Regions from separate parts of the Paenibacillus sp. FSL L8-0435 genome, predicted to be linked through region 1. Evidence: predicted binding sites of a transcription regulator. Region 1 holds the regulator's gene; each other region holds the start of a gene.

Region 1 (11,116 bases):
CATAGATCATGACTACAGCATAACTCAAATATATAGTTCTTATGTGAACCCTGGTGTACCGATTCCCCCGTTTATTTCGGGGTTAACGGGTATTACCGATGAAGATGTGGCGGACGCTCCTTCACTCGAAGAGATGATGATGGAGATGGTTCCGCTGCTTAATGATGTGGTGCTTGTTGGACACAACGTCGCTTTTGATTTTCACTTTTTGCAGAATGCTCTCGACCGTTGCGGTTATTTGCCGTTCACTGGCCGCATTCTGGACACGATTGATTTTCTGAAGATTACATTCCCATCACTGGGTTCTTATCAACTCGGTTATGTGTCTTCCGAATTTGGATTTCAACATGACCGCCCTCACCAGGCAGACAGTGATGCACTGGCGACAGCCTATGTGCTTCTCAAGTGTCTGGATGAGTTAAAGGAATTACCGCTCATAACGATTCAGCGCCTCAGTGACCTGTTTGCACCAGAAGACAGTGACTTGGGTTGGTTCTTGGACGGAATGCGCAGTGAGAAGGAAGCAGAGCCGATTCAGGATCTGGACGGACATACCTATTATCGTCAGCTTGCTCTTAATGTAAGTGATTGGACCGATATTGGTGCACCACGCGATGAGCGGGAGGCTAACCCCCTTGATGGTGTAAGCTTCGAACAGTTTATGGACCAGGTTCGGGAGAACCTGAAGGATACACTGGATCATTACGAAGAGCGTGAAGCGCAGACTCAGATGTTCAGCAGTGTAAGGCAAGCCCTGGATGAAGAGAAACATCTCTTGATCGAAGCAGGAACAGGCACTGGTAAATCTCTGGGTTATCTCTTGCCTGCTATTTACGAAAGTGTGAAGCAAGAACAGAAAGTTATGGTTAGCACGCATACAATCAATCTGCAGGAGCAATTGAGAGAGCGAGACATTCCGATGCTGACCCAAGTGGTTCCGTTCCCGTTTAAAGCTGCTGTCTTCAAAGGGCGTGGACATTACCTGTGCCTGCGCAAATTTGAACACAAAATCAATAAACGTGAATTCGCCACACCTAAAGAGGATTATTTCACAGCAGCTCAGATGATTGTCTGGCTTACGCAGACCGAAACCGGAGATGATGAGGAGCTTAACCTTAGCGGACGCGGAGGGGACTTCTGGGAGACCGTACAGAGTGAATCCGAATCATGTCTGGGAAGATCCTGTCCATGGTTCCGCAAATGTTTCTACCATCGTGCCAAACATGAAGCAGGGTTGTCTGATATCGTAATCACCAATCACTCCAAATTATTTACGGATGTGAAAGCCGCGCATCAGCTGCTGCCAGCCTATGAGAGTCTTGTGATCGATGAGGCACATCATCTGGAGGATGTCGCTGGTAAACATCTTGGAATGCATATGAAATATTTCACCTTGGTTCATACACTGACCCGCCTATTTAAAGACAGTCGTAATGGTCAGCTGCCTATGCTTCGTTCCCAGTTATCCGGGCATGAAAATTCAGTGCAATGGGGCTCCATGGTGGATCAGATGTTCCCGCTGGCTGTTGAGGTCAAGGAACTGTGGGATCGTATGAGCGATGCCTTGTTCGGTCTGTTGCCTGAACGAAGTGATGCTTCACCGGGAGAGACGGGGCAATTTTCACTGCGTCTGAAAGCATCTCAGAAACCGGCAAAATGGGAGGAGCTGCAGGATCTGGAGAACCAGATCTATGTGACTCTGGGTGATTTGGTTCGCAAAGGGGACAAATTGCTGCTTGAGGTGAAAGAGGATCAGGATGATTATCAATCGGATAGTCTGATCACGGACATTACAGGATTGTTGAAAGATCTGACCACATTGAAGGAGAATCTTCGTTTCTTCATGCGCATGGATGATGCCAAAACGGTATACTGGATGGAAGCTAGCGGCCAGTTCCGCAGTAAATCTCTCCAGCTGTATGCCGTACCTGTAGATGTCAGTGCACAGCTTAAGGATTTGTTTTTTGACAAAAAGAAAAGTGTTGTGCTTACATCGGCTACGCTCTCTGTGGATAAGTCATTCCAGTTCATGATTGAACAGCTTGGCTTGCAGGAAGCTTCCGAGAATAATCGGCTGTTAACGTCGATGCTGCCATCACCTTTCAACTATCGCGATCAGGCACTTCTGGTGATTCCGCGTGATTTCCCGAGTGTGAAGGGAAGTGTGGGTGATGCGCACTTTGTTAATATGCTGGTGCAATCACTCGCAGAGACGGCAATTGCTACGCGTGGACGCATGATGGTTCTGTTTACTTCATACAAGATGCTGCGACAGGTCTATGATCCGCTGAAGGAGGCACTGTCTGGTAACGACATCTCGTTGCTTGGGCAAGGCGTTGACAGTGGAAGTCGTTCCAAATTGACTCGCAGGTTCCAAGATGCCAAAGCAACGGTACTTTTGGGCACAAGCAGCTTCTGGGAGGGTGTAGATATCCCGGGAGAGGCCCTAACCTGTCTCGCTATTGTTCGACTGCCTTTCCAGCCACCGAATCATCCGTTGGTGGAAGCCAAGAGTGAGCTGCTTCAGGAACAGAAGAAAAATCCGTTCATGAAACTGTCCGTGCCGCAAGCGGTCATTCGTTTCAAACAGGGATTTGGCCGGTTGGTGCGTACAGCGAAGGACAGAGGAATTGTCATTGTTTATGATACACGGGTGATTGAAGCGTACTATGGTAAATTCTTTTTATATTCATTACCTGGTCCCAAAATGGAACACATGCTCACGGAGCAGATGGTTCCACGAATTACCGAGTGGTTGGAAAAACCTGCTAATGAACAAAAATAATGGTTGTTTTGTTCGTTACATCATTGCATGACACTATTGTTTGGCGTTAAACTTTATTAGATATTTCCGTATCCGATTAAAGCAGTTGCACGTAAGAACTTATAACCTAAATTACAAGGAGCATTCTGTATAAAATGTCACGTTTATCTTTGAGTTTATACAGAATGCTCATCTTTTCATCTATTATTTTATCGTGGCCTTGGTAAGGGGGAGCAAGAATGAAATCGGATAAAATTTCGGAAGCGGTGGTACGACGTCTGCCTGTATACTTGCGTTATTTGAACGAGTTGCATCAGCGTGAGGTGGCTACTGTTTCTTCTCAAGAGCTTGGACAGAGGCTGGATCTGAATCCGGCCCAAATTCGTAAAGACCTGGCTTACTTCGGTGATTTTGGTCGTAAAGGGATCGGGTATGATGTATCCTATCTGATCGAGAAAATTCGTCACATTCTCAAGATCGATCAGCAAATTAATGTAGCTCTGGTAGGCGCGGGTAATCTAGGTCAAGCCTTGTCCAACTACAACGCATATCTGAAAGACAACATGAAGATTGTTGCTGTATTTGATGCATATGGACCGAAGATTGGTAGTCAAATCAACAGTTTGACGGTAAAACCAATGGATGAATTGACGGAAGCGGTTAAAACGGATAACATCCGCATCGGAATTATCACGGTTCCGGATACGGAAGCCCAAAATGTAGCCGATCAGCTTATTGAATCCGGAATCGAAGCGATCCTTAATTTTGCACCAACAATTCTAAAAACACCGCCGCATATCCGCATTCACCATGCTGACTTTACAACGGATCTGCTTAGTTTGGCCTATTACTTGGAGACTGGAAAGGACGACGAGGAAGATGACAACAAATAGATGGGTAATCCACAACGGCAAATTTGCCGTTAATGAAGGCGGCACAACATGGAACGTGGTCCAAGGATACATGGTTGTTGAGAATGACAAGATTGTGCATATTGGTGAGACATTGCCGGATGAAGACAAAAATAGTACCAAGGTAGATGGAAAAGGACTGTTCTTCCTGCCGGGTCTGATCAATACGCATGGTCATGCAGCGATGTCGTTGCTCAGAGGGCACGGAGACGATCTTGCATTGCAAGTATGGTTGCAGGAAAAAATGTGGCCGATGGAAGCGAAAATGACTTCAGAAGATGTATATTGGGGAACCTCGCTATCGGTGCTTGAAATGTTGAAAGGCGGAACTACAGCTTTCCTGGACATGTATGATCACATGGATCAAGTGGCCAAAGTTGTGGAGCAATCCGGCGTTAGAGCAGCACTGGCACGTGGTGTAATCGGGCTGTGCTCGAAAGAAGAGCAATTGCGGAAGCTGGAGGAGTCGGCAGCGTTTGCACGTGAGTGGAATGGACAGGCAGATGGTCGTATTACAACCGTAATCTCGCCACATGCCCCATATACATGCCCTCCTGACTACATAGAGAAGCTTGTACAGGTCGCGAATGACCTAAACCTTCCTCTCCATACACATATGTCTGAAACGCTTCGTGAGGTGGAGCAGAACGTGGCTGATTATGGACTGCGTCCTGTGGCACATCTAGAGAAACTGGGATTTTTCTCCCGTCCATCCCTGGTTGCACATGCGGTGCATCTGAATGATGAAGAGATTGAGATTCTGGCCCGTCATGATGTGGCTGTATCCCATAACCCGGGAAGTAACCTGAAACTCGCTTCCGGTGTTGCGCGGGTACCTGCGATGCTGAAAGCAGGAGTTACCGTGTCACTCGGAACAGACGGACCAGCAAGCAACAACAACCTGGATATGTTCGAGGAAATGAGACTGGCTGCATTGATCCACAAAGGTGTATCTGGTGACCCGACGGCAGTACCGGCAGGCGAAGCGTTACTACTCGGAACGTTATATGGTGCCAAATCCATCTTCTTGAACAATACCGGAGCGCTTCAGGTCGGCATGAAGGCTGATTTTATCGCCCTTGATATTGAACAGGCACATTTCTATCCACATACAGACCTGATCTCACATACGATCTACTCGGCTTCTGCCAAAGATGTTGAGCACGTATGGGTGGATGGAAAACAAGTGGTGAAACATGGCGAATGTCTGACGCTGGATGAAGAACGTATTTTGCGTGAGTCTCAATTGGCATTTGATGGTCTGCTTGCTCGTTAATTGCAGGACAGCATCATAGGGAAAGGAAGTTCGGCTTTTGAAGAAAAAAAAGAAGTGGATATGGATTTCGCTACTTGCACTGGTTCTGATTCTGTTTGGACTTCAGCGTTATTACGTCTATGTCACGCAGGACCAGCGCAAGGAAGAAGCGCTCGCTATAGAGGCAGCACAGAAGCAACTGGGCATTACATCCTATGATGAATTGCGCAAGTACATCTGGGGAGACAAAGAAGGCTCTGACAATATCTACTGGACCCTGATCGGCAAAAATAAGGATAACCAGGATGTTATGGTCTGGGTTAAATTCGATGCAAACAATCAACCGGCTAAGGGTGCAAACGCTGTACACAGTGAGCTGCTGCAGAATGGCATGTCCGAAGCGCAGATCCGCAATCGCTTCAGTTCTGAAGTTCCTGCCGGTGAGATTAAGCGAATCATGCCCGGAGTTGTGAATGGAATATATGTGTGGCAAGTGTATTATAAAGACGGTACGCATAACCACTATCGCTTTTATCGTTTTAGCAACGGAGAACAGGTGGACCTGGTCTACACCCTCCCGAACAGCTAGAACAAATAGAGTGACATAACTAGAGAATTTAAAGAAATGAAAGAACCGGCAGACGGATATCCGACTGAACCGGTTCTTTGTGTTGTCTGTAAACATTTTTGATTTAAATAGTTAAAATTAATAATTTATTCATATTTTCGCCTTCGAAATTGTATATACGATGTGATATACTCAGATATGTACTCAAAGTTACATTCAAAACAAATAAACCTGTCGAAATTATCGCAGGAGTCAATGTGCACATATTCGTATATACCAATAAGCCAGTAGGTTAGGCCAAAATCTGGGAGGGGTAATTCACTTGAAGCTAAAAGTATTGCCTATTGCTTTAACTGCCGTCATTTCAGCCGTTGTGTTGTTTGGAGGTTGGTTTGTATATCGTCAGGTGGCCGTGCAGAATCCGATTGAAAAGATGGTTACCCAGTACGATGGAGTCAATGACGTTCAATTAACTATTAACCGCAATGACGTACAATTGAAACTGGATCTGCAACCTGATGTTGATTTGGGCAGACTGGTACAATATATTCACAAAGAAGGACAGACGGTGATTGGTTCACGCTCGTTAAAGCTGGATGTTGTGGATCATTCCAACGAGGCGCTTGAGAACTGGTGGGGTGATGCCATGTTTACCGTAGCCCAGGCGATGGAGAACAAGCAGTACACCGAAATTACACCAACGTTGTCGAAGATGGCGACGAACGGGATTAAAGTGAATACAGCTATGGATGACAACAATGTATATGTCAGTCTCAGTGACGGAGATGCTAGCAAGTTTATAATTCTGCCGCGTGTGCCCGGTCAGATAGGAGTGTGGCCTAATGCCTAAATGGACAAAAGAAGTTGCCATCGGATTTTTTCCTGTGTTGATTATTTTCCTTGCGTTTACTGGTGTTAATATTGTTCCGATTCTTATTGCGGCGGCGGTTGTCGGTGGTCTGCTGTTCATGATGCAAATGCGTGGCGGGATTACAGTAGGCGCTGCACAGGAACGTAAACGTAAGAAAAAAGGACCTTCCAAGCTTACTTTTGAAGAAATTGGCGGACAGGACAGTGCCAAGCAGGAATTGCGTGAAGCGCTTGACTTTCTGATCAAACATGAAGAAATCCGGAAGTTCGGGATTCGCCCGTTAAAAGGGATCTTGCTGACGGGCCCTCCAGGGACAGGGAAAACGTTGATGGCGAAGGCTGCTGCACATTACACCGATTCTATTTTTGTAGCAGCATCGGGTAGTGAATTCGTGGAAATGTATGTTGGTGTGGGTGCCAGCAGAATTCGGGATTTGTTCAAGGACGCGAGAACCCGTGCCACCAAGGAAAATAAGGAAAACGCTATTATCTTTATCGATGAAATCGATGTCATCGGGGGGAAACGTGAGGGTGGTCAACAGCGTGAATATGATCAGACTCTGAATCAGCTCCTGACGGAAATGGATGGAATCTATTCTTCCGATACGCCAAGAATTCTGGTTATCGCTGCAACGAACCGTAAAGAGATGCTGGATAGCGCCCTAACGCGACCGGGACGTTTTGACCGTCACATTCAAGTGGACTTGCCTGACAAAAAGGGCAGAAAGCATATTCTGGAACTGCATGCGGTGAACAAACCTCTGTTGAAGGAAGTTAATCTGGAGAAAACAGCGGAAGAATCATATGGTTTCTCTGGTGCACAACTCGAAAGTGTGATGAACGAAGCGGCAATATACGCCATGCGGGATGGGCTGTTGAACATCGAACAGCGGCACTTGTCTCTGGCTATTGATAAAGTCATGATGGGTGAAAAGACAGACCGTGAGTCCAGTGTGGAAGAGAAGAAAAGGGTCGCTATTCATGAGTTGGGACATGCCATTATGGCTGAACTTGTTCGTCCAGGCAGTGTTAGTCAGGTGGCACTCAGTCCGCGTGGTCAGGCGCTGGGATATGTCCGTCATAACCCGCAACAGGAACAGTTCCTATATACGAAGCGCTTCCTGGAAGAGCAGATCATGATTGCACTCGGAGGAGCAGCTGCGGAGGAAATGTACTACGGTGGTCGTTCCACAGGTTCACGCAATGACTTCGATCAGGCAACCAATGTTGTGCAGACGATGATGGCTTCCGGATTGACTTCACTTGGGATTGTGAACATGGATATGGTGACAACCGAGGAACTGATGAGAGAGAATAAATTAATTCTGCAAGAACTGATGGAACAGACGAAGCGGTTGCTTGAAGAACAACGGACAATTTTCGACAATTCACTCGACATCTTGATTCGTGAGGAAGTTTTGTCTGGCGAACAATTTCGTTGTCAATTTCGTGACAGTGCCCTTCTACCAGCATAATTTATTTATGCTGGTTATTTTTTTTTACATTTCACTCGTGCTAAGATATTATTATATGTTGGGTCGAAATTTGTAATTTTCGGCGAACAGGGTACAATAGAGAAATAGAGAACCGAAAGGATGGAGCAGAACCATGTTTTTCAAAAAAATAGGAGTTGTCGGCGGCGGTACGATGGGACAAGGTATTTCCCAGATGCTCGCAGCCAAAGGACTTGATGTGCTTCTCGTGGAGCATACAACACAAAAGCTGGATCATGCATATGACATGATCGAAACCAATCTGGATAAACAACTGGAGAAATGGGCGATTACAAAAGCGGAGAAGAAATTGATTCTTTCCCGCATTACCAAGGTAGCTCATTTAGCTGAACTTGGAACTTGCGACATGGTCATTGAGACAATTTCAGAGGATCTGGATGCGAAAAAAGCAGTATTCAGCCAACTGGACCAAGTTTGTCCAAGCAATGTCATTCTGGCAAGTAATACATCCACGCTGAGTTTGACCGAGCTTGCAAGCTCGACCAAATATCCAGAGCGTGTTATTGGCATGCACTTTATTCACCCGGTATCCCGGGTTGATCTTGTAGAGATTATTCGTGGACTGAAAACTTCGGATACAACATTCGAAGAGACCAGACGTTTTGTTGAAGAAGTAGCGGACAAAAAAGGAGTCATGATTTATGAATCCCCTGGATTCGTAACTTCCCGTCTGATCTGCCTGCTGATTAACGAAGCGTTGCATGTATTGCAAGAAGGTGTTGCATCTGCTGAAGATATCGATGATGCAATGCGTATCGGATACAACTTCCAACATGGACCACTCGAAATGGCTGACCGTTTCGGATTGGATTCTGTTGAAGCTGCACTCGAAAGAATGTTCCGTGAATTCGGAGAATTGAAATATCGTCCTTCTACAGTCCTGAAGAAAATGGTGCGTGCAGGACACCTGGGTGCCAAAACAGGCGAAGGATTCTTCAAGTACGACAAGGATGGTGACCGACTGTGAAAGTACTCGTAATTAATGCGGGGAGTTCCTCGCTCAAATATCAACTGTATAATATGACTGACGAATCTGTACTGGCTAAAGGTTTGGTAGAACGGATCGGAATGGATTCCTCCATCCTGACACACAAACCGACAGGCCGTGAGGATGTTACAGAAGTTAGTGAGATTCTGGAGCATACAACAGCGATCCGTAAAGTCATTGATATTTTGACTCACAAAGAAAATGGTGTACTGGATTCTGTAAGTGAAATTCAAGCTGTTGGACACCGTGTTGTTCACGGTGGTGAAGCATTTAAAGAATCTGCATTGGTAGATGATGCTGCCAAAGCTGAAATTCGTCGTTTGTTCGACTTGGCTCCACTTCATAACCCTGCAGCAATGATGGGTATTCGTGCGGCTGAATTAAATATGCCTGGTGTGCCACAAGTTATGGTCTTCGATACAGCGTTCCATCAGACGATGCCTGAAAAAGCTTACCTGTATGCTATTCCGCGTGTACTTTACAAAAAATATAAAGTACGTCGCTACGGCGCACATGGTACTTCCCATGATTTCGTAAGCAAGGCAGCTGCTGAATATCTGGATCGTCCAGTGGAAGATCTGAAAATTATCACTTGTCACGTCGGTAACGGCGGTAGTGTAACAGCAGTTAAAGGTGGCGTATCCGTTGATACTTCGATGGGTATGACTCCGCTTGAAGGATTGATGATGGGAACGCGTTCTGGTGACCTTGACCCAGCCATCGTACCTTATGTAATGAACAAGGAAGAACTGAGCGTAAGTGAAGTGAACTCCATGTTGAACAAACACAGTGGATTGCTTGCGATCTCCGGAATCAGCAGTGACATGCGTGAGATTACGGAAGGTATGGAGAATGGCGATGCCAACTCCACGCTTGCTTTTGAAATGTACGAATACCGTCTGCGTAAATACATCGGCTCATATGCAGCTGCAATGAACGGTGTAGACGTGATCGTCTTTACGGCTGGTGTAGGTGAGAACTCCGTTGTACTTCGCCAAAAAGTATGTGAGCAACTCACTTATCTGGGTGTTGAACTGGATGAAGCGTTGAATGCCATTCGTTCTGGCGAACCACGCCGGATTACAACAGCGAACTCCAAAGTGGAAGTTCTCGTTGTGCCAACAAACGAAGAATTGGTAATTGCACGTGATACACACCGAATCGTATTGAATTCTCAGTAATCTAACTGTAAAGTAAATATAGAATGACAAGGAAGTGCAGGGGACAGGCATAAGCCTGCCCGCTGCATTTTCAAATTCAGGAACCAAGGGGAGATATGGGCATGAATACGAATTGTGTAATTCGTAATGTGAACGAGCATGTAGGCGAAACCGTAACAATCGGTGCCTGGATTAACAACAAACGTTCCAGCGGTAAAATTCAGTTTTTGCAGCTGCGTGATGGAACCGGATATATCCAAGGGGTTGTTGTAAAAAGTGAAGTTAGTGAAGAGATCTGGAACAATGCCAAGAGCCTGACCCAAGAAAGCTCTTTGTATGTTACAGGTATTATTCGTGAAGAACCTCGCAGTGCGTCCGGTTACGAGATGACTGTTACAGGGGTTGAGATTATTCACCTGACTGAAAACTATCCAATTACGCCTAAAGAGCATGGTGTTGATTTCTTGATGGATCATCGTCATCTGTGGCTTCGTTCCACGAAGCAGCGTGCTGTTATGGTGATTCGTGCAGAGATTATTCGCGCTGTTCAGCAGTTCTTTGATGGTAACGGATTCACACAAGTTGATCCTCCGATTTTGACACCATCGTCTGCGGAAGGAACAACGAACCTGTTCCACATCAAATACTTTGATGAAGATGCTTATCTGACACAAAGTGGTCAATTGTATATGGAAGCTGCAGCTATGGCGCTGGGCAAGGTATATTCCTTTGGTCCAACATTCCGCGCAGAGAAGTCCAAAACACGTCGTCACTTGATTGAGTTCTGGATGATTGAGCCGGAAATGGCATTTGTAGATCACGAGGAAAGTCTGCGTGTACAAGAGAAATTTATCGCTCATGTCGTTCAATCCGTGGTGAAAAACTGCCGTGCAGAACTGGAATCTATCGGTCGTGACGTATCCAAACTCGAAGGCATCGTAGCGCCATTCCCGCGTATTACGTATGATGAAGCTATTGAATTCCTGCATGGACAAGGCTTTGATATTCCTTGGGGAGAGGACTTTGGTGCACCGCACGAAACAGCAATTGCTGAGAAGTATAATACACCGGTCTTTATCACACATT
Region 2 (11,116 bases), 2.7 Mb from region 1:
TCAGGTACGATACGGTTCAGACGAACAAGCGGAGTACCTCCGATGAGTTCTGTTACGTTATTAACTACTTTAGCCATATGAATGCCCTCCTTAGTGGATGAATAAAACTTGAGTCCTGTTAACCTATACTGTGCGGCCGATAGCCTCTAGCTGTTATAGAAGAACTGCGGAAATCCTGTTGATCCTATCCCTTACTGCCAAGATTTCTAGCAGGGCGGAGGTTTCCGAAAGTTTCTTTGTTCATAAATAAATCTTTTATATCCGAGTAAACGAGTAGGTATTTATTATTTTCATCTTATCAACGTTAACCCTTATTGTCAATATGAGTACTCAAAAAAAATACTCTGCCTTTGGCCCTAAGACCGCAGACAGAGTATTTTTATCAAGATGCAGCAGTACTATACAATCTTCTCCATTGAATTCAGGAGGCAGGAATCTCGGACAGGATTACGGCTTCATACTTGTTACGCAGCATTTGCTCTACCTGCGGCAACGGATCAGCCTGACTCAGAGCCAGTTCCATTCGAATCTCCTCACGGACTTCTTCGGCAGATTGCACCTGGCGTTCTTCTTTATCATTAAGTCTGATAATAACATAACCTTCTTCCACTCGAACCGGTCCGGCAATATCGCCTACATCCAGCCCGGCAGCAAGTTGAAGGATTTCTTCTGACTGGAATGGATCATTCCGCTCAATCCACCCCAGCCTCCCACCAGCATCACGAGAGAAGCTGTCTGTCGATTGCTTGCGAGCAGCTTCTTCAAAGTCCTCCCCCTTCTCCAACGCATCCAGTAAGGAATCGGCTTCATCTTCTTCCTTCACTACGATGATGGACAAGTCATATTTCTCGGGGGAAACGTAATCCTCACGGTGTTCAGTCCAGTAATGCTCAATATCTGCATCCTTGATCTGTATGCCGATCGTTGCGATTTTCTCAAGCAGCAGCCTGTAGCCGGCTTCCAACTCAAGTTCCTGTTTCGACAGGCCCAATTGAGACCTCATTTCGTCAAAATATGATTTCTCTGAATCATACCCATCCATCGCGGCGGCAAGTTCTCTTGCAATCTCTTGGGGAGTGACGATCAGCTTGCGTTCGATTGCTTCGGCATATACTGCTTTACGGTTTAACATCTGGAGTAATAACTCACTGCCGTAACGTCGTTTCAGCGCATCGGTCCACTCTTTGTCCGTGATGACTTCTCCGTTGATCGTCGCTACGGTGCTTCCTTCTTCCGTATTGGCATCATGGGATGCATCTGCCTCGTCTTTGCCCTGTCTGAGACCATGCATAGCCATCACACTACCCATGACCATCATACCTAGCGTCAAGACAATTACAGCCGTCCACAACCCTTTTTCCTGTCTTGTCATTCCGCATCCCGTCCCCGCATAGATCAGTTCTTGGCTTGCTCTAGGATGGTCTCAAGTTGTTCTTTGTTAAAGTCATAGGCTTCATTACAGAATTGGCAGACCACTTCAGCCTGGCCCTCTTCTTCAATTAATTGCTCCATCTCCGTTTGGCCCAGGCTGATTAGTGTCTTCTCTACCCGCTCACGTGAACACTCACAGCTAAAATGAATATCCAATCCTTCCATCACTTGTACATCTGGCAATAATTGGCGAAGCAACTCTTCCAATTCAAGTCCCTGCTCCAGCAACGTCGTCACTGGCGGCAACGTACTAATGGCGTTTTCGATCGCCGTGATCTCTGGATCTGTCAATCCCGGCAACAGCTGCATAATGAATCCACCTGAGACAATAACGGAATTATCCGTATCAACGAGCACACCAACGCCTACAGCAGAAGGTGTTTGCTCCGATTGCGCAAAGTAGTACGTGAAGTCTTCGCCCAGTTCTCCTGAAATAATAGGCACACTGCCACGATATGGTTCTTTCAGTCCCAAATCCTTCGTTATGTTGATGAAACCTTCCGTTCCAACCGCGCCTGCAACGTCCAGTTTACCCACACTATTGCTTGGCAAATGTACATGCGGATTAGAAACATATCCTCGTACTTCGCCTTTCGCATTGGCATCAGCTACAATCTGTCCAATGGGCCCATCACCGTTGACTTGTACCGTTAACTTCTCTTCACCTTTGAGCATTGCACCCATAATGGCTGCTGTTGTAACCGTACGCCCCATGGCAGCTGTAGCCGTGGGAAACGTATCGTGTCTTCTGCGTAGTTCCTCAACCAGTTCCGTAGTCTGGATAGCAAAGGCTCTTACCTTTCCATTCATTGCTGTACCACGAATTAACCGGTCATGCTTGTTGTTGTTTTCCAAGTCATTCAGCCTCCTTTGGCGTATCGCCATAATAGTCGTAACACAGAAAAAACGGCACAACACTTAAGCTGTAATCTCAGCCCGCTGTATGCCGTCACTATGCTCACCTTTCCCGGTTCCGCTCATATATAATACGCAGCCCTTCAAGCGTAAGCAGCGGATCAACTTCCTCTATACTACGGGTTTCTTCTGCGATAAGTGTAGCGAGACCACCCGTCGCGATAACTCGGGGCTTCGCCCCCATCTCCTCGCGAATACGTTCTACAATACCATCTACCTGCCCTGCATAGCCAAATATAATACCTGCTTGCATGGCATGAATAGTATTACGGCCAATAACCTTTTTAGGTTTCTCCAGCTCTATACGAGGCAACTTGGATGCCCGCTCATAGAGCGCTTCAGTGGCGATCTGAATGCCAGGTACAATAGCTCCCCCCAGGTAGTGACCTTTCTCGTCAATACAGTCAAAGGTCGTTGCGGTACCGAAATCAACCACGACGAGAGGGCCGCCATACTTCTCAACGGCTGCCACTGCATTAACAATACGATCTGCACCCACTTCACGAGGGTTCTCGTATCGCAGATTCAAGCCAGTTTTGATACCAGGCCCAACGAGCAAAGCTTTTTTGCCTACATACTTCTCACACATCGCTTCAATTACATTCACCAGTGGTGGAACCACAGATGAGATGATGACACCTTCGATGTCACTTGCCCTGATGCCGGACATATGAAATAAATTATAAATCAATACGCCGTATTCATCCACTGTTGACTGACGTGATGTACTCAGACGAAAGTGGTGCAGCAATTCCCGGCCTTGATATACGCCGAGCACCATATTGCTGTTCCCCACGTCTACAACTAGAATCAAAGAGGTTCACCCCTCTTTCTTTTCATTTAAATCCAGACTAATATCCAGGCTCTCAAAGGAATAGGTTAACCTGCCAACCGAAATTACATCCACACCACTCTCTGCAATACCACGAATGGTCTGAAGAGACACGTTACCGGATGCTTCAACCTTCACATGAGGAGCCTGTTCACGAATAAGTTCAACCGCTTCACGCATCCGCTCTGGATGCATGTTATCCAGCATAATGATATCTGCCCCGGCTTGCAAGGCTTCTCTCACCTGCTTCAGATTTTCAGTCTCCACTTCAATCGTCATCGTATGTGGGATAACAGTTCGCGCACGCTGTACCGCCTCGGTGATTCCGCCTGCACCCTTGATGTGGTTATCCTTAATCATAACGGCATCGTACAGTCCAAATCGATGATTCGCTCCACCACCCACGCGCACTGCGTATTTCTCAAGTAATCGGTGGCCCGGCGTTGTCTTACGTGTATCCACGAGCCTAGTCTCAAGACCATCCAGCACATCCACGTAGGCACGCGTACGCGTAGCTATTCCGGACATACGTTGCAGCAAGTTAAGTGCCAGTCGTTCCCCCGTAAGCAGTGAATGTGTACTTCCCTCTACCTCGGCCAAAATCGTGCCATGGGTAACCTGGTCTCCGTCTGTTACCTTCGGTGTAAATACAAGATCAGGATCAACGACCTGAAATACAAGTTCAGCCACGGTCATGCCTACAATAATCCCATTGTCTTTGGCGTGTATAATGGCCTTGGATTGATTGCCTGCCGGGATCGTCACACTTGTTGTAACGTCACCTGCACCAACATCTTCACGAAGCCAGTTTTTGATTGATTCGATAAGCCCTTCATTATATCCATTCAGTATCATGACATCAATTCCTCCACAATCGCTTGTTCTCGCTGCTGCAGACTATGCTTCTGCCACACGATATCATCACGCGCCGGGAAATCCTCACGATAGTGAGCCCCCCGACTCTCCTCGCGGTGTAATGCTCCGCTGGTAACTAACCAGGCACAGGTCAGAAGGTTGGCATACTCCAGCTCTTCCTTATGCGTGAGTGTCTGATCAAAAAATTGCAATTCCTGTTGCAGCTTGTCCATGGCCTTCTGCAGGTCCTCACCATTCCGGCGCAAGCCTACCTGACGAACCATCATTTTCTGTAGTCGTAAGCGTCGTTCGGATACCGGCTTTTGCTCTTCCGTGATCTTGTTGATCTTGTTGATCTTGTTATTCATGCCCACAGATGAAGGCGCAACCCCTCTTGCTTGTAATAAGCCAAGTGGAGGGAGAGATTGAATACGATCAACAATTCTCCGCCCAAATACAATCGCTTCTGATAAAGAGTTGCTTGCCAGACGGTTAGCTCCGTGCACTCCTGTAGAAGACACCTCGCCACAAGCAAATAACCGGGAGATGCTGCTCTCTCCACTAAGATCCGTTTTCACTCCACCCATCATGTAATGGGCAGCAGGTGCAACGGGAATCCAGTCCGTTGTCATGTCCAATCCATAACGCATACAAGTCTCATATATGGTAGGGAACCGATGCTTGATCATCTCTGGCTGTTCATGCGTAATGTCCAGATACACAAAGGTACTGTTGGTGGACTCCATCTCACTAACAATCGCTCGTGCCACGATATCGCGTGGGGCCAGTTCAAGCTGGGCATGATAACGATCCATGAAGCGCTCGCCCTTCACATTGCGCAAATATGCGCCTTCGCCGCGTACGGCTTCTGACACCAGGAAACGCGGGGCCCCCGGGTAACAAAGAGAGGTAGGGTGGAATTGGATAAATTCCATGTCACGAACAATAGCCCCAGCCCGATAGGCCATGGCTACACCATCGGCAGTAGCTACATCCGGATTCGTCGTGTATCGGTATAGTTGTCCTGCCCCACCAGAGCAAAGAACAGTTGCCTGTGCCTTCACGATCACTTGTGATCCGTCATCCTTCTGAACCAGAGCGCCAGTGCACTCCCCTCGATCTCGATCTGTAATCAGGTCAACAACAAAATGCTCATCCCATACTTCAATCCCGGGATGCTCATTCACTTCAACAGCAAGCGCACGTACAATCTCATATCCCGTTGCATCTCCATTGGCATGCAAAATACGGCGGTGGCTATGCGCACCTTCCTGCGTCAACGCCAACTCGCCGTTCTCCAGATCAAATAAAGTACCCAAACGAATCAGTTCCTTCACTCCGTCCGGACCCTCATTCACCAATACCTCTACCGCTTCGGAGCGGCATAAGCCCGCTCCTGCTACAAGTGTGTCCTGCAAGTGGTAAGCAGGTGAATCATCCTCAGCAATAACCGCAGCGATGCCTCCCTGCGCATATCTGGTGTTACTTTCAAGTAATGACTTCTTCGTGATCATTAATACACGTTGTTGTTCACTTGCCTTAATGGCAGTAAACAAACCAGCAATCCCAGAGCCTATAACCAGTACATCCGTCTCTACCATGGGTAGCGCAGACAGATCAAAATCAACTAAATATTGCGGTATCATGTTATTCACCTGTCTTGGAGCAAGAGTAGCGCATCCTACTTTACCAACAACATGCGCTCTAGTGATTCTCTGGCTTTGTCGGCAACGGCCGGTGGCACGTAGATTTGCGGCTTCATCGTTTCCAGGCATTTCACCAGTTTCTTCAAGTTGTTCACCTTCATATTGGGACATACGAGAAACTTGGTAGCAAAGTGGAACTGTTTATCCGGACTATCCAGACGAAGCTGATATCCTGTACCATCTTCGGTACCTACGATAAATTCCTTCGCTGATGAATTTTTGCAATACTCCAGAATAGCTGTTGTGCTGCCTACAAAATCACCCATTTCCACAACCTCAGGGCGACACTCTGGATGGACAACAAACTCTGCATTGGGGTGCTTCGCTCTCATCTCTACCACATCTTTGACTGTAAGCATATCGTGAGTGTTGCAGTAACCTTCCCAGATAATCATTTTCTTGTCTGTATGCTGCTGCACATAATGTCCCAGATTTTTATCCGGTACCCAGATAATTTCGTCCGAATCCACCGATTGAATAACCCGGACTGCGTTCGCCGATGTACAACAGATGTCAGTCTCTGCCTTGATCTCAGCAGAGGAATTGATATACGTAACCACCTTGGCATTAGGATGTTGTGCTTTCAATTTGCGTAGTCCATCCACATTCACCATATCTGCCATTGGGCAGCCCGCACGTTCGTCCGGGATAATAACTGTTTTATTTGGCGCAAGAATTTTAGCGCTTTCACCCATAAAATGAACACCACAGAAAACGATCACATCTGCATCTGTTTGGGCTGCCTTCTGGGCTAATAGAAACGAATCTCCACGGAAGTCGGCAACCTCCTGTACTTCGTCACGTTGATAATAATGGGCAAGAATAATGGCATTACGTTCCTTCTTCAACTCCATAAGCCGCGCACGCAGCTCGCGGTTCATCTCAGCCTTGCGCTCTAAAGCCAGAGCTTCCACCTGTGATCCTCTCCTTTATCGGGACAGCGTCATGCGCTGTTTCGTGGGCTAACCTAAGTCGTTATCTTCGCTTGAGAAACGAATCACAAGCGGTTTAACAACTAATTTACACAACGTTCACGACTCTGTCAATAAATGAAAAAGACCCGGAACACCGCTGTAACCACCTGTTTGCTAACTGGTTCGCCATCTAACTCCCGTTTATCTTTATCTATCCTCTTTTAAAAATAATGGATAAAAAAAGAGAGCCTCGAGGGCTCTCTTGATTTACCTGCTAGCATAGCCAGATGTATTGTGCATTAAGACGTTGGCTTCGTTCCGCCATCATCCGGGTTATTGTTATTACCCTTTTCCAGATTCGGAGCTTCGTTTGGAATATCTCCGGCTGGTGGCTCAGGCGTTTCATCTTTACCTTGAATACGAACACGCACATCACCGATGGTGTCGATGATTGGCTCTCCGCCTTCAGTTGGTGTGCCTTCACCATCATTGTCATTCTCTGCTTTTGGAGTCAAAGAACCTGTTTCGATCAATTGCTTGATCTGATCCATTTCCAAAGTCTCAACCTCAAGCAAAGTTTGAGCGATCAGGTGCATCTCTTTTGAATGTTTAACAAGCAAGTCCTTACACTTCTCATAACAGTCATTGATAAAGCGTTGCATTTCCTGATCAATCTCGTAAGCAATGGAATCCGAGTAATTCTGTTCATGACCGATATCCCGACCAAGGAATACCTGTCCTTGTGAACTTCCGAATTGCATAGGTCCCAATTTCTCACTCATACCGTATTCCATAACCATGCTGCGAACAATACCTGTCGCTTGCTGGAAGTCACTGTATGCACCAGTACCAATTTCTCCGATGAACAATTCTTCAGCTACACGACCCCCGAGAAGTCCGGTTACTTTATCCAGCAATTCCTGCTTGGTAACCAGCATACGGTCTTCTTTTGGCAACATGATTACATATCCACCCGCACGTCCGCGCGGAATAATGGTTACTTTATGTACCATATCAGCATGTTCGAGGAAGTATCCTACAATGGTATGACCTGCTTCGTGATAAGCAACGATTCGTTTCTCGCGATCACTGATGACACGGCTTTTCTTCTCCGTACCAACGATGACACGGTCAATCGCTTCGTCAACTTCCTTCATGGAAATATCTTTACGGTTACGACGCGCTGCAAGCAATGCCGCTTCGTTCAAGAGATTTTCCAGATCCGCACCAGAGAAACCTGTTGTACGCTTCGCAATAATATCCATCTTCACATCTTTGGTCAGTGGTTTATTACGGGAATGTACTTTCAGGACAGCTTCACGACCTCTTACGTCAGGGCGGTCAACCGTAATTTGACGGTCAAAACGTCCAGGACGCAGCAAGGCAGGGTCCAAAATATCTGCACGGTTCGTTGCGGCAATGATGATAATACCTTCGTTAACTCCGAATCCGTCCATCTCAACGAGCAACTGGTTGAGTGTCTGTTCACGTTCATCGTGACCACCACCGAGACCAGCACCACGCTGACGTCCTACAGCATCAATCTCATCGATAAAGATGATACATGGGGCATTTTTCTTCGCATTTTCAAACAAATCACGTACACGTGATGCACCGACACCGACGAACATTTCAACGAAGTCGGAACCTGAAATCGTGAAAAATGGTACACCCGCTTCACCGGCTACGGCACGAGCGAGCAATGTTTTACCGGTACCTGGAGGCCCTACGAGCAATACGCCCTTAGGAATCCTTGCACCTACTGCTGCGAATTTACGAGGGTCCTTGAGGAAGTCTACAACCTCAACAAGTTCCTGTTTCTCTTCGTCAGCACCCGCAACATCTTCAAATGTAACCCGCTTCTTCTCTTCGTTGTAGAGACGAGCACGGCTTTTACCAAAGTTCATTACTTTACCGCCGCCGCCTTGAGCCTGATTAAACAGGAAGAAGAACAGCAGGAACATAATGATCAAAGGAATAAAGGAAGTCAGCAACGTCAACCAGATGCTGTCACCTTTCATTGGCTCCTGATGATATTGGAAATTGTTAGTTTCACTTGCAGCTACAAGCTCACTAATTGCCTCATCCGTAGGAGGAATATACGTTGAGAAATTTTCTGATTTGGCGCCATCAGGTGCCTTCTTGTATTGACCGGTCACGAGATACGTTTGACCGTTGAATTGAACCGTCAATTCAGAGACATTGTTGGCTTTGATCGCTGCACGCAACTGATCATATCTAGGATTATCGGTGGCTTCGCCGCCATTGCTGACGAACTGGACTATCCCCACCACAACTAAAAAAAGAATCAAATAAAAACCAGAATTCCGGATGAACCGATTCATCCCCTACCTCCTCTCGAGACACTTTAATTATTTTAACATAGCCCGACATGGCTTCTCAACAGAAGCCAAGAACAGCTCAAGGCTTGGGTCGGGCAGGATATTAGCTACTATAGACTTCCGGCTTCAAAATCCCGATATAGGGCAGGTTCCGGTACTTCTCCGCAAAATCCAAACCGTAACCAACGATGAACGCGTCAGGAATGTCAAAGCCTGTGTAATGAGCTTCCAACTCAACTTTACGGCCTGAAGGCTTGTCGAACAGCGTAACCACACGCACCGACTCGGCGCCGCGGTTTTCTAGCAGTTCAATCAGATAGCTGAGTGTAAGTCCGCTGTCGATAATATCTTCGACAATCAGAACTTCCCGTCCTTCAACGGATACATCCAGATCCTTAATGATTTTGACAACACCTGATGACTTGGTGGAAGCGCCGTAACTGGATACTGCCATAAAATCCATTTCAACAGGTACCGTTATGTTTTTAACCAAATCAGCCATAAATATAAACGCACCCTTGAGCACACAAATGACCAAAGGATTGCGATTTGCATATTCGGCACTTAGTGTTGCGCCTAATTCCTTGACTTTACTCTGAATTTCTTCTTCACTGATCAATACTTCCTGAATGTCGTTCTGCAACTGTGCGAACCTCCTAAGTTATACTATGAAAGCCTTACCTGAACCATAACCACTACCCCTGAATCGCTGAATCGCCTACAGTCATGTACAGGATTGCGGAAGTGCCCTCCCTGACAGGAGCCACACTGGACCGTCGAACACCCGGTAACCAGATGATATGACCTGCTCCATCACATACCACAGGAATACGTGGACGGACAGATGGGGGGATTTTCTCATCGATGAAAATATTTTTCACCTTTTTGCTTCCGTTTAATCCCATCACTTTCATGGTATCTCCAGGTAACCGTGAACGCACAACCAGCGGCATAAGCAGTTGATCCGCATCAAACGCGGCTTGATCCGCCGATTCCGGTACATGATAGTCCTCGGGACTCACCGTCATCAACCGAATATACCGGTTAATTGGGGTGAGTGAAAGCTCATAAGTTCCACTCCATTGCGCAAGACGATACTCGTAAGATTGATCCTGTACGTCCGTCCGTATGCCAAAAGAAATCAGATTATACTCCCGAGTGCAGGCGAGTGTCTGTCCTATATCCAGGCTCCAGGTCGTCACATGGGTCTCTATGACCTTGCGCCGAATGGTTTCTATACGGGTAAAGTCGACAAAATCACTGTCCAAAGGCAGATAATTCAATATTAGTTTAATCAACCTTCGTTGTAAAGCGACATGTAACTTCAAGAAGGAAGGCACCTCAAAGGTTTGCCTTCCGCCGTTCACCTGCACTAGACACCTGTATGTGTCATATGCACTCTGCTCCATGAAATCGTCTTCATCACCCACAATTTCGGCAAGCCGATTCAATGACGGCGTGAGTTGTCCATTATACTGCCCCAAAAAAGGAAGCACATCCAAGCGAATGGCATTACGCCGATATTTACGCAGGGCGTTGCTCTCATCATTGAAATACATAAAACCCTGGGTATTACAAGCTTCTACAAGGTCTGTCTTGTTTATACGAAGGCATGGACGAATAAGTTCCACATTTTTTTCTCGTCTTTTAAACTTCATTCCTGAGAGTCCCGACAAGCCGGTTCCACGAAGCAAATGAAGCATGACCGTCTCCGCCTGATCATCGGCATGATGTGCCAAAGCGATGCTTGCCGCATTATATTTGGAAGCCACTTCGTGCAGAAAGGCATATCGCTTGTTGCGTGCCGCTTCCTGTGGTCCTTGACCCGTAAGCTCCATATATGAAGGTACATCGGCCTTGGTCCATTCAAATGTAATACCAAGCTGCTGTGCCAGTTCCATCATTTTCTCCGCTTCATCATCAGATTCACTCCGGAAGCCATGATGCACGTGGGCACAGATCAATTCAAGTGGCACATGCCGCTTGCTGATCTCGTGCATGATATGCAAAAAAGCTACCGAGTCCGGCCCGCCCGATACTGCGACGACAATCCGATCCCCGGGAACCCATAACTGATGCTCTTCCGCTGCATCCAGCACATTCTTCACCAGCATGTTCCAG
Region 3 (11,116 bases), 2.2 Mb from region 1:
CCTTCCGCAGAGATGAGGGAGCGTTTATCTGTGGCGGAGGCGATGCTCCAAATCCAACAGGGAAGATGGAATAAGGCGCGTCTGAAACTGGAACCTGTGCAGCGGAAAAAAGGGCTGCTCGCAATCTCGTCTGCCCGATGGCTCGAACGTTTGGAGTGGATCGAGGGGAAGAAAGTCAACGGAGATGATCCATTGACCTTGTGGTTAAAGCGTAGTTCGCAGGTGGGTGAAGGAACGAATGAGGAATCTGCTGTGCAGACAGGGAGAACGGTTGGTCTGAGAGCGATAAAGAAGAAGGACATGGACTCCAGCATAGACGGAACGGTTGCAGGAAGAGAGTATGATGGCTGGCAGGCGCTTGGACTGATGATGGAAGGATGTGTACAGTCAGGGAGATGGAAAGAGCTGCATAGCCTGATTCAGATGTGTCGACAGCAATTGGCTGGAGCAGGATTATCGGTGGAACAGAGCGTTCGAATGGGAGAGAAGGAGAAAGAGATGGAAGGGAAAAAGGAAAACGGGAAGGTGAGTGACATTGATTCGTTCCCTGGGGCTTCGGATACCCTGACGGGAACAAGCTGGCTGGTGAAAGGATTAATTAGTGCTGCGGATCATCATCTGGAGGTATTCGCCCAACATGCAGATGGACAGCGGCACCGTTGTTGGCCTGTCGTTCAGCATATTCGGCTGGAGTTACCGGGAGCGGACGGGTTTGAGAGCTGAGAGGGGATCAGGCAGGTCCGGGGGTGCAACTTAATTCAGTGGGCTAATGGATGGGACTGAACTCCGTTGGTGAGGGGTGGTGACGAATATGGGCATAGGGATTAGTTTGTGTATGATCGTGAAGGATGAAGCCGGTTCACTCCAGCGGTGCTTGAATGCAGTCAGGGATGTTGTGGATGAGATCATCATTGTAGACACAGGCTCGGTAGATGATACAACTGAAATTGCGTGTCTCCATGGGGCCGTTGTAATTCGGACGGAATGGAACGGAGATTTCAGTGAAGCCCGTAATCTGTCGCTGGCCGCTGCTACGAAACCGTGGATTCTGGTGCTTGATGCGGATGAGGTATGGGTACAGACCCCTCAGATGAAGACAGAACTCATGCGGTTGTTAGCGGCAAGTAGGGATGACGTGTGGGGATACTGGATACAGGTCACAAGTCTGCTGGGTGTGTCCGGTGAAGAGCATGTGACGGATGCGGTATGTCGTTTGTTCCGAAATGATCCCCGAATTGTTTTTCAGGGCAGAATTCATGAAGAGATTGCTTCTTCCATTATGGCACTGGCTCCGCAAGGTGTGCTTCATTCTGGACTTGAAGTCATTCATTATGGATATCTGGAGCAGGTGATTACCGCCAAAAATAAAGGCGCACGGAACATGCAGTTGATTCGCTCTGCGTTGAATCAGGAGGGAAACCAACCGGAGTTGTTATATGCTCTGGCTGCCGAATGGTTTCAGCTAGCGAAGTATGATGAAGCACTCCGGTTGTTGCAGCCGTTATTGGCACAGCTTACGCCGGAGTGTGGATATCACTCGGATCTGGTGCTGAAATCGGCTTACTCCTGGCGAGAGATTGGCAGCCCAGAACGGGCGCTTGCTGTCGTGGAAGCATGGGCGCACGTGTATGAGGATTTTCCGGATTTGTTGGAGCTTGGTGCTGTACTTGAACTGGATCAAGGGCGAGAGGACGTAGCCTTGGATTGGTTAAAACAGGCTAAATCAGCTGCTTCCACAGCCAGCAGGTATACATCAGTCTCTGGTGCTGGAACCTACCGCAGCCTGACGCTGGAAGGCATGGCATATGAGCGGGCTGGCCGCTGGGCAGAGGCAGAAGCCGCGTACATAGCGGCGCTGGGCATGCAACCCGGCAGCATGGCTGCATGGCAGCGGCTGTTGTTGCTGGCCGCAGCCACAGGGCGGCCGCATGCCATTGCCAGCGTTGCCGCTCGGGTAAGCTTGCCGCCTGCGGCATGGCAAGCGTTGATCCCGGCCGCGCTGGCCGCGCATCGGCTGGAGTGGCTTCTGCGCCATGCGACGGCGCTTGCTGCCCCGCTGCGGGCACAGCCGCTGGCCGCCGGGCTTGCGCTGGCCCAGCTGGGCGAGGACGCCGCAGCTCGGGCGGCTTTGCAGCCCTGGGCGGCGCATGCGCAGCACGGGCCAGAGGCGGCCCTGGCGCTGTGGGCGCTGGGCCACAAGCAGCCCGGCGGGCGGAACGCCCAAGCGGCGGCTCGCCATGCGGCAACGCTGCCCGCCGCGGCCCACGTCGCTGAGGCGCTGCTGCAGCGTGGGGCCACGGCCGGCAGCCTCAGCAGCAGCGGCAGCCCGCCCCGCGGCGCAACGGCCGGCGGTCCGGCCACGCCAACGCCAGGCGACGTGCTCGCCGCTGCGCAAGCGCTCGCCGGCGTAGGCGCCTGGGCCGCATGGCTGCGCCTGCTGCAAGCCCTGCCGCCCCGCGGCGCGCTGGCGTTGCTTGCAGCGCTTCCGCCTGCGGCACGCTGCGGGTTGCTGCGCGCACCCGCGAGCGTCCGCGAAGGGCTGCTTGCGCTATGCGGCACGCCTGACGGCACGCAGCAGCCCCACGCGGACGAAGTGCCCGCCTCGGAGCGCACCGCTCACGCGCTCCTCGCGGGCACGCTCGCGCTGCTCGCCGGGCGGCAGAACCTGGCGCGTGAATGGGCCGAATCGGCCCAACTTACTGCGCGGCAACCTGCCGCCACAGGTCGCCCGGCGACGACAATCCCGCCGGGCCTGCACACCCTGCTGCGCCTGACAGCACCCGGCGCAGCCTCTGCTGATGAATACACCAACCAGTGCAACATGTTACTGGTACACCTTTAATCTTTAATCTTTATATCTTTAATCACTAATTATTAATTTCTAGTCTCTAGTCCCCAACCTCCATCCCCATATATTCCCGCACTAGCCCATCCGATTGAAATTGTAAAAGTAACGGAGCTACCGGTAATCGGAGGATTGCCCGAACCGTGTATTGTTCCGTTGCTAATGGGTCGAGCCCTCGAGCCCTCAATTTTCCAATCTGCACTTAACTCAACGTAAGCCAATTCGTCTCAGCCTTTGCATATCACCGCTCGAAAACAGCGGATCGGCGTGCCGTACATGTCAGACCAGATGGCATCGTCCGGCTCATCCACATTCAGTTTATCTTCAATGGTTAATCCGGTGACAGCCATGATCGTCTCCAGCAGATCCGGCCGCATCTCGGGCACATCGAAGGTAGCGATTAACTGTCCGTTTGGTTTCAGCACCCGAGCGAATTCACGAAACGCCCGCAGCATCGTGCCCGTATCCAGATGTTCCAGTACAGAGATACAGAACACCCGATCAAACTTACCTGACTCGTACGGAAGCTGGGCCAGATTAGCCTTTGCACGGTGCAATCGGATGAGAGTTGATTCCGGCAGATCCTGGGCCGCTTGCTCACCAAAATCAGAAACGATATCCAGTCTTATCGCCTCTTCAGACAAAATACGTTCATCCCAGTCACAAGCGTGAACCTCGCGGCAGTGTTCGGCAAGCCAGAATTTGAACGGATGGGAGATGCCGCAGGCTGCATCAAGGACCACATCGTCCGGACGTGCAAACCGCCGGGCCCATTCATATTCGTAGGGACGGCTCCACCATGCCGGATGCAGCGGGAAGACCAATGTGTCCGTTTTAGGATCACTTTGCCGAATGTATCTTGATTCCATGAATTCCGTTGCCTTGGGCATATCCCTCATCCCCGAATTCCCTCCTTCAATCCTGTCTCTGCCAAAAAAGATTCCAACACCGTGCTCCACCGGCTCCGCCACCTGGCGAGATCATAGGACAGTGCAGTCTCGCGCGCATAGATTCCCAGTCGTTCTCGCTCGGCCCGATCCTGTACAAGGCGTACCAGTGCAGCGGTTAGTTCCTGCTCACCAGGAGGTACCAGCAGCCCATTAAAACCATCCTGAATCAGATCATTCAATCCGCCAACATTGGAGGCAATTACCGGAAGTCCACAGCTCATCGCTTCCAGACAGGCATAGGAGGTGCCTTCCGAGAACACGGTGGGAATTACGGCGATATCTGCCTGATGGTAGGCCGCTCGAATATCACGGAAATCATACGTACGCTGGTTAATTCGCTCCGCGTGTGGATGAGTACGATGCCAGTAACGAAAGACTCTCCCGACCGTACTGCCTTCGACCAGTTCCCCGGCAAATTCAATCTCCAGATCCGGAAAGGCTCCAAGAAGTTTATCTGCCGCCAGCATCATTGGGATAATACCCCGTTCCATGCTGATGCGGCGCGGATAGATAATGCGAATCGGGCGGGGAGAGGTCATACGGGCATCCACAGTTTTCTTTTCAACCTGTCCCTGAATCGGACCATTAACCTGATACTCAGCATCTGCTTCTACCAGAATCTCCGTAGCCCAATCCGTTGAATTCCGGTGGTTATGAGCAAACCTATACGTTTCGCCATCTGCCTCAGCTTCGTCCCGTTTCGATAACTGCAAATGGAGATCTACCTTTCCTTTCTCCTTTCGTTCTTGATCGCTATCTGTATCCCTACCTCCGTCTCCGTTAGCCTTACCATTGTTCGCTCCATCACGACCCATTCCACCCTTACCTTCTACAGCTTGCACCCCTGATATAACTGCACCAACATTCTCTTCATGACTCGCCAGATCATGCTTCCATGCGACAAGCCATTCGTCTTCCTGTTTCTGCTCCAAGGTCCGTGTTGGTGGGGCTGGTGTGAAATAGGACGTATCCACTGCGTTGGGAATCAGGATAACCTGCCTTGGATCAGTATAGGTGCACGCAGCCCGGCAAAAGGTCTGGAAATGAGAATCCACGGATACAATGCGCACGAGTCCATCCAGAGCCAGTTGAATATGTTCCGCGACTTGTTGTTTGGTCTCCAGTGGCAGTCCGGGACGATCCCAGTTAATGCCGTGACAGATGCCAAGACTGCCGGGTTTGTAGGTGATGGGTTGCCACAGACAGCTGGCATAGATCACGGGACCGCGCGCTGCGGCTGCCATCCGGTCAAAGGCTTCCGGTACATTATCCATGTCGTACGAATAACCAAATACGTCAATCTGCTCCGTCCGAGTCTGGAATGCTTCAAAATAGGACAGTTGATGAACTTCGGGAATATGCCCGAGTCCCCGGATGACACTGCACAGATCCAGAATGTAGCGTTCCAGTCCACCACCAAATACACGACCGAATTCCCGGTTGTACCCGTCGGTGAAACTATGTGTCAGAATACTCACCACGCCCATCTCACGGTCCCTCCTTCCAGGGAATCAGCCGAGGTTCCGGATCGAGAATAGACTCGTAATGTGCAAGATTGCCCCACTCACCGCTAGGATCAATGCGCTTGTAACGCAAATATTTACGAACCCGGTCCTCCAGACTGCCTGCCCATCCGAGATGCTGAACCTTCAATTCCGTGCTGACCCCAGGCAATACCGTGCAGGACAAGGGAAGGCGGGGAACATGATGATTCTGTTGTGGATAAAAATAAGGATATCCAGGCATATACCGTACAAGTGAAGCAGTATGCCGTTTATGCAGACACCAGAGATCATCTTCCCGGTAGTGGGTCCGGCCACCCCACATATCGTAGAATCGGAATGCAAACCAGTCCGCATACTCCTGATTAATCAGAGTGCGTATGGCTTTCTTGGCCTCTGAGCTGTATAGCTCATCCGCATCAACCGAGATCAACCAGTCGGGACATGTTCCCGCTGCCGCTTGCCACAAGGTGTTGCGAAGCCGCCATTCCTCGGCGAACAGTGGTTTCTCCAATACCTCCAGACGGACCACCTTTGGATAGGCTTTGCATATGTCCGGTGTTCCGTCTGTGCTGGCATCATCCACAATGACGATCTCATCTACGAACTCACTCAGATCATGCAATACTTCTTCAAGGTATCGGCCACGTTCATTGCGAACCTGGAGCATGGCGGTCAGCTTGTTGCCTTTGCTTTTGCGAACCCGACGAATGGAGAAGGGCTCTTTGAATACGCTCGTTTCCTCCTCTATGGAAGTAGTGTCCTGTTCGAATTGACCTTGTGCGTCAGTCCAGAGATGCACTTGGCTTCGGGAGTCATGTGATGGTTGTGCATGATTCGGCGTGTGATCGCCATTTTCCAATAAGTTTATATGTGTCCTATCCACTGTTTCCGTTGGCGTGAAAGTGGTTTCGGTTCGGATATTCCTGTGCACCATTGGCCCATTCAACTGCTGTCTACGCTTCTTCGGGTCCAGCATCATGGCACCTCCCCAAGCAATTGCTGTACAGCATGATCCAACAGCTCCAGCTCCACAATCCGGGCCAGCGCATCTTCATCCTCCAGTGCTGTCTCAAGAAAATGTCGGACTGCCCCGTGTCGTTCCCCTCGCAGTGCCAGCGCACTGCCGGATAATTGCTGGTAATCCCGGCGACTGGCATCATCCTGAATATCGACTGCATGCACCAGAGCCAGTGCTTCTTCCACACGTCCAGTCTCCTGGTAGATGCGGAATTTCCAATGTCTCGCCGTTTCTCCGCCAAGTTCGTCCAGGATACGCAGGGCGTTTCCGTAATCATCGTTCATACGGAGTAGTTCCGCTCGTACAAGTTGATCTTCTCCTGCCTCAAGCCAGCGACATAACTGTTCATAATGATGCCGTTCTTGTTCATCTGCTGCACTAATTCCATACACCCGCAGGGCGTCCTCCAACTGTCCAGCCCGGGCATGGATGGCAGACAGGAATCGATAATGGGAGACCACACAATCACTGCGACCATTCATGACCGCATGGGTGAAGGCCTCTTGCAACGAATGGACGGCCCGCGGATCTTCAAGCAAGTACTCATAGGCTGCCAGCAAAAAGGATATCGTCTCATGTGCACCTGCTTTGGCACGGAGCTGACGGTAGAAGTCGGCACGTACACTGCATTGAAGCAGGGTGACGCTATCTGGAGTGCCTGACAGGATCTGCCGTAGCGCATGCAAGAAGAGCAGTTCGTAGTCCCGGAGAGGGACTTCGAGATCATCCTTTTGCATCGTACCCGCAGGTGCAGGGTCTTCTCCGCCCAGCCAGATGGCACGTACGCCTTGGAATAACAGCTTCATATAACGTGTCTCGGAGGATGTGCCTACCAGATCGGCGATGCCGACCAGTTTGGAAATACTGCTCTCCCATAGGGGAGAAGATGATTCTTCCCCAGCAGGCTCAGGGAGCAGGACGATACATAGCTCCGGCTCCAGCGAGGCTGTAGCCATAAGCCAGTAGGGATGGGCGACCACGGCTACGGTGCGAGGTTCCAGCAATAGCTGCTCAGCCTCAGGGAGGGAGATGGTGGTAATGACCGGAGGTACATCTTCTGTTTGCGTCAGGCTGCTGACATAGTAGACCTCTCCCTCGATCGACAGCAGTGCAGCAATATCGGGATAGGGAAAGGATGACCAGCCCCCTTTGCGAGGGAAGAGAACATATCGGACAGGGGGCTGTGTTGTACTGGCCTTATCCTGGCTGGCTTCGGTGTCTTCACCTGGTAGTGGTGCAGGTTTTTCCATGAATAGTTCACCTCACCTTGACTGTAATATGGAGCGTCATTCGCTCTGCATGTACTGCATGCTTTCACTTCATATGTAAAGCCCTCACGGTACTTCGCATGATATGCCTGAGACTAACATATGGGCATTCCGTCCCAAACATGAGTATCTTCCATGAATAGATGAAGTTGGCATGCTGTGATAATAGGCTGAATTTTATCTTTTGTGTGACCAGGATCACTTTTTTTTGCTCTAGAGACGAAGATTGTGATAATTCTCACATGTATAAAATAGGTAATCTGGCACAATACGTTCATCAACGTATTTGGCGGACAGACAGCGAAGGTGCAGCTTCAATGCCAAATACGCATACTGCGAAGTGAACAGAAAGAAGGGGTAACGGTATGGATCCGATTATGTTATCGCGTATCCAATATGCACTTACAACGATTTTCCATTTCTTTTTTGTCCCGCTATCCATCGGTCTTGTACTGTTGGTTGCAATCATGGAGACGTTGTACGTTGTTAAGGGTAAGGAGATCTACAAAACGATGGCCAAGTTCTGGGGCAAACTGTTCCTGATTAACTTTGCCGTCGGGGTTGTCACAGGTATTCTGCAAGAATTCCAGTTTGGCATGAACTGGTCCGAGTACTCTCGGTTTGTGGGAGACGTGTTTGGTGCGCCACTGGCTATTGAAGCGCTACTGGCGTTTTTTATGGAGTCTACATTTATTGGGTTGTGGATATTCGGATGGGATCGTTTGTCCAAAAAAGTGCATCTGGCCTGCATCTGGCTGGTGTTTGTCGGCACATTCCTGTCCGCGCTGTGGATTCTGGCAGCCAATTCATTTATGCAACATCCTGTTGGGTTTGAGATTAACAACGGCCGAGCCGAGATGAATGATTTCTTTGCACTCATCACGAATGGTCAGTTGCTCGTCGAGTTCCCACATACAATCTTTGGGGCATTGATGACAGGAGCCTTCATTGTAACCGGGATCAGTGCCTACAAATTGATGAAGAAGCAGGATGTGGAGATCTTCCGCAAATCGTTTAATATCGCGATCATTATCGCTCTTGTTTCTTCATTTGGTGTAGCTTTCTCCGGACACTTCCAGGCGCAATATCTGGTGGAGACACAGCCGATGAAGATGGCAGCCAGTGAGGGCACATGGACAACGACAGAAGATCCGGCACCATGGACGGTGGTCGCTTTTATTGACCCGGATAAACAGGAGAGTACGGGTGAGATCAAAATCCCTGGATTGCTCAGTTATCTGTCCTACAGCAAGTTCTCCGGTAGTGTCAAAGGTATGAAGGAGCTTCAAGCTGAGTATGAACAGACGTATGGACCGGGGGACTACATCCCGCCGGTACGGACAACATTCTGGAGTTTCCGCATTATGATCGCAGCGGGTGGTTTAATGATTGCATTGGCGCTATACGGTACGTTCCTAGCCATGCGTAAGAAGCTGGAGGTCGCTGGAAAGTGGTTTATGCGTCTGATGGTGTTCGCCATCTCCCTGCCGTTTATCGCCAATACGTCAGGTTGGATTATGACCGAGGTAGGAAGACAGCCATGGACAGTATTTGGCTATATGACAACCGAAGCCGGGGTCTCGCCGAACGTATCCGCAGGAACGATCCTGTTCTCGACCATCGCTTTTACCGCTGCGTATACGGTTCTCGGAATCGTGATGGTATACCTGTTCGTACGTGAGATCAAAGCAGGACCGTTTGCGGTCGAGAAGCCAGAAGATCACGATGAATCGGCCGATCCGTTCGGCGTGGATGGAGGTTATTCCGTTGTCACTAAGTGAGTTGTGGTTTTTGCTGATTGCCGTATTGTTTGTTGGTTTCTTCTTTTTGGAAGGTTTTGATTTTGGTGTGGGGATGTCTACAGGCATTATTGCCAAAACAGATCGTGAACGCCGGACCCTGATTAACTCAATCGGTCCGTTCTGGGATGGTAATGAAGTATGGCTGATTACGGCAGGGGGCGCGATGTTTGCTGCCTTCCCGCACTGGTATGCCACGTTGTTCAGTGGTTTTTACCTGCCACTTGTGGTGGTGTTACTCGCCTTGATTGGCCGCGGAGTTGCTTTCGAATTCCGCAGTAAAATGAAACAGCAGCGCTGGCGCAAAACATGGGACATCATCATTGTGGTCTCCAGCGCGCTTTTACCGTTCCTGTTCGGAGTGGTCTTTGCCACTTTGATGAAAGGTCTGCCCATTGATGGGGAGATGCAGTTGCGTGCAGGATTCCTCGATATTGTTAATCCGTACACCGTGATTGGTGGCTTGAGCGTAACCCTGCTGTGTCTGGTTCATGGATTGCTGTTTGCATCATTACGAACAGTAGGTGATCTCAGAGAGCGTGCCTTGAAGACAGCGCAAAAATTGATGTTGCCGCTAGCTGCACTGCTCGCCGTTTACGCGTTAATGACGTATTTCATGACCGATGTATTCGCCGTACGCGGCTGGGCTCTTTGGATCATGGTTGTACTTGGCGCAGTTTCGCTTGCACTTGCGGCATACTTTGTTCGTCAGAAGCGTGAAGGCTGGGCTTTTGGTATGACTGGGGCAGTGATTGCCATTGCCTTTGCCTCGGTATTTATCGGACTTTTCCCAAGAGTGATGGTGAGTTCCTTTGGGGCGGCGTATGACCTGACTGTATACAATGCCGCATCGGGTGCGTATTCATTGAAAGTAATGACCATTGTAGCTTGCACATTGCTGCCGTTTGTTCTTGGTTATCAGATCTGGAGTTATTATATCTTCCGCAAACGTCTGAACGAGCAGCACCACCTGGAGTACTGATATGGGACGGGGGCTGATGAAGCTGCCGGGCATCCGGCCGGTACTTGCGCTGGCCTCAGCGCTGGTGATGCTACAGGCGATGACGATCATTATGCAGGCTAAATGGCTAGCACAGGCCATAACGGCATTATTTGAAGGTTCATCCGTAACGGAGCAGTATCCTGTACTGCTGCTGTTCCTGGCTGCTTTTGCCACCCGTTACGCCCTATCCTTCTGGTTACAACTCTTGACTTCACGATATGGGGAGAGGACAGGGACTGATCTGCGCAGACAGATGGTGGAGCAGTGGTTCAGGCTCGGGCCGCGTTATGCCAAGACAGAGGGCACAGGCCATCTGGTTACACTGGCACGTGAGGGAACAGCTCAATACAAGACGTATCTGGAACTATTTATTCCTCGCATGCTGGGCATAGGATTCACACCCATCGTCATTCTGCTGTATGTGTTCAAGCTGGATCTGATGTCCGGGGTTATTCTGATGCTGACACTCCCAATCCTGATCGTATTCATGATTCTGATTGGCCTCGCAGCTCAGCGTAAGATAGACGGACAATTCAGATCTTACAAAGCACTCGCTAACCATTTTGTCGATACCCTGCGGGGGCTGGAAACGCTAAAAACATTGGGACAGAGCAAAACACATGAAGGGTCCATTTTGCGGGTCAGTCAGCGGTATCGGAAAGCAACGATGTCTACGCTGCGCATGGCTTTTCTTTCTTCGTTTGCACTCGATTTCTTTACGATGTTGT

What was found. Region 1 encodes Rex, which represses fermentation and respiration genes when NADH is low (regulators of the CRP and FNR family bind a similar motif). Its sites were predicted from a motif close to TTGTGAAATATTTCACAA; they were not measured.
Region 2: the regulator Rex is predicted to act here: its motif matches at 6,725-6,742, upstream of nadA (quinolinate synthase NadA).
Region 3: the regulator Rex is predicted to act here: its motif matches at 7,813-7,830, upstream of NST33_RS29465 (cytochrome ubiquinol oxidase subunit I).

The regions. Positions count from the first base shown of each region.
Region 1 is NZ_CP150185.1:4,450,465-4,461,580, reverse strand. Features, by position in the region: gene dinG (ATP-dependent DNA helicase DinG) at 1-2,785, shown strand, start outside; gene NST33_RS19735 (redox-sensing transcriptional repressor Rex) at 3,004-3,657, shown strand; gene NST33_RS19730 (amidohydrolase) at 3,644-4,951, shown strand; gene NST33_RS19725 (DUF5590 domain-containing protein) at 4,989-5,519, shown strand; gene NST33_RS19720 (hypothetical protein) at 5,821-6,348, shown strand; gene NST33_RS19715 (AAA family ATPase) at 6,341-7,843, shown strand; gene NST33_RS19710 (3-hydroxyacyl-CoA dehydrogenase NAD-binding domain-containing protein) at 7,977-8,849, shown strand; gene NST33_RS19705 (acetate kinase) at 8,846-10,051, shown strand; gene asnS (asparagine--tRNA ligase) at 10,153-11,116, shown strand, end outside.
Region 2 is NZ_CP150185.1:61,518-72,633, reverse strand. Features, by position in the region: gene cysK (cysteine synthase A) at 1-77, opposite strand, end outside; gene NST33_RS00340 (peptidyl-prolyl cis-trans isomerase) at 422-1,372, opposite strand; gene hslO (Hsp33 family molecular chaperone HslO) at 1,396-2,316, opposite strand; gene NST33_RS00330 (type III pantothenate kinase) at 2,390-3,160, opposite strand; gene nadC (carboxylating nicotinate-nucleotide diphosphorylase) at 3,167-4,033, opposite strand; gene nadB (L-aspartate oxidase) at 4,030-5,679, opposite strand; gene nadA (quinolinate synthase NadA) at 5,715-6,653, opposite strand; gene ftsH (ATP-dependent zinc metalloprotease FtsH) at 6,953-8,998, opposite strand; gene hpt (hypoxanthine phosphoribosyltransferase) at 9,099-9,638, opposite strand; gene tilS (tRNA lysidine(34) synthetase TilS) at 9,691-11,116, opposite strand, start outside.
Region 3 is NZ_CP150185.1:6,663,296-6,674,411, reverse strand. Features, by position in the region: gene NST33_RS29495 (glycosyltransferase) at 1-723, shown strand, start outside; gene NST33_RS29490 (glycosyltransferase family 2 protein) at 836-2,842, shown strand; gene NST33_RS29485 (class I SAM-dependent methyltransferase) at 3,073-3,744, opposite strand; gene NST33_RS29480 (glycosyltransferase) at 3,741-5,282, opposite strand; gene NST33_RS29475 (glycosyltransferase) at 5,284-6,279, opposite strand; gene NST33_RS29470 (hypothetical protein) at 6,276-7,568, opposite strand; gene NST33_RS29465 (cytochrome ubiquinol oxidase subunit I) at 7,952-9,367, shown strand; gene cydB (cytochrome d ubiquinol oxidase subunit II) at 9,312-10,367, shown strand; gene cydD (thiol reductant ABC exporter subunit CydD) at 10,369-11,116, shown strand, end outside.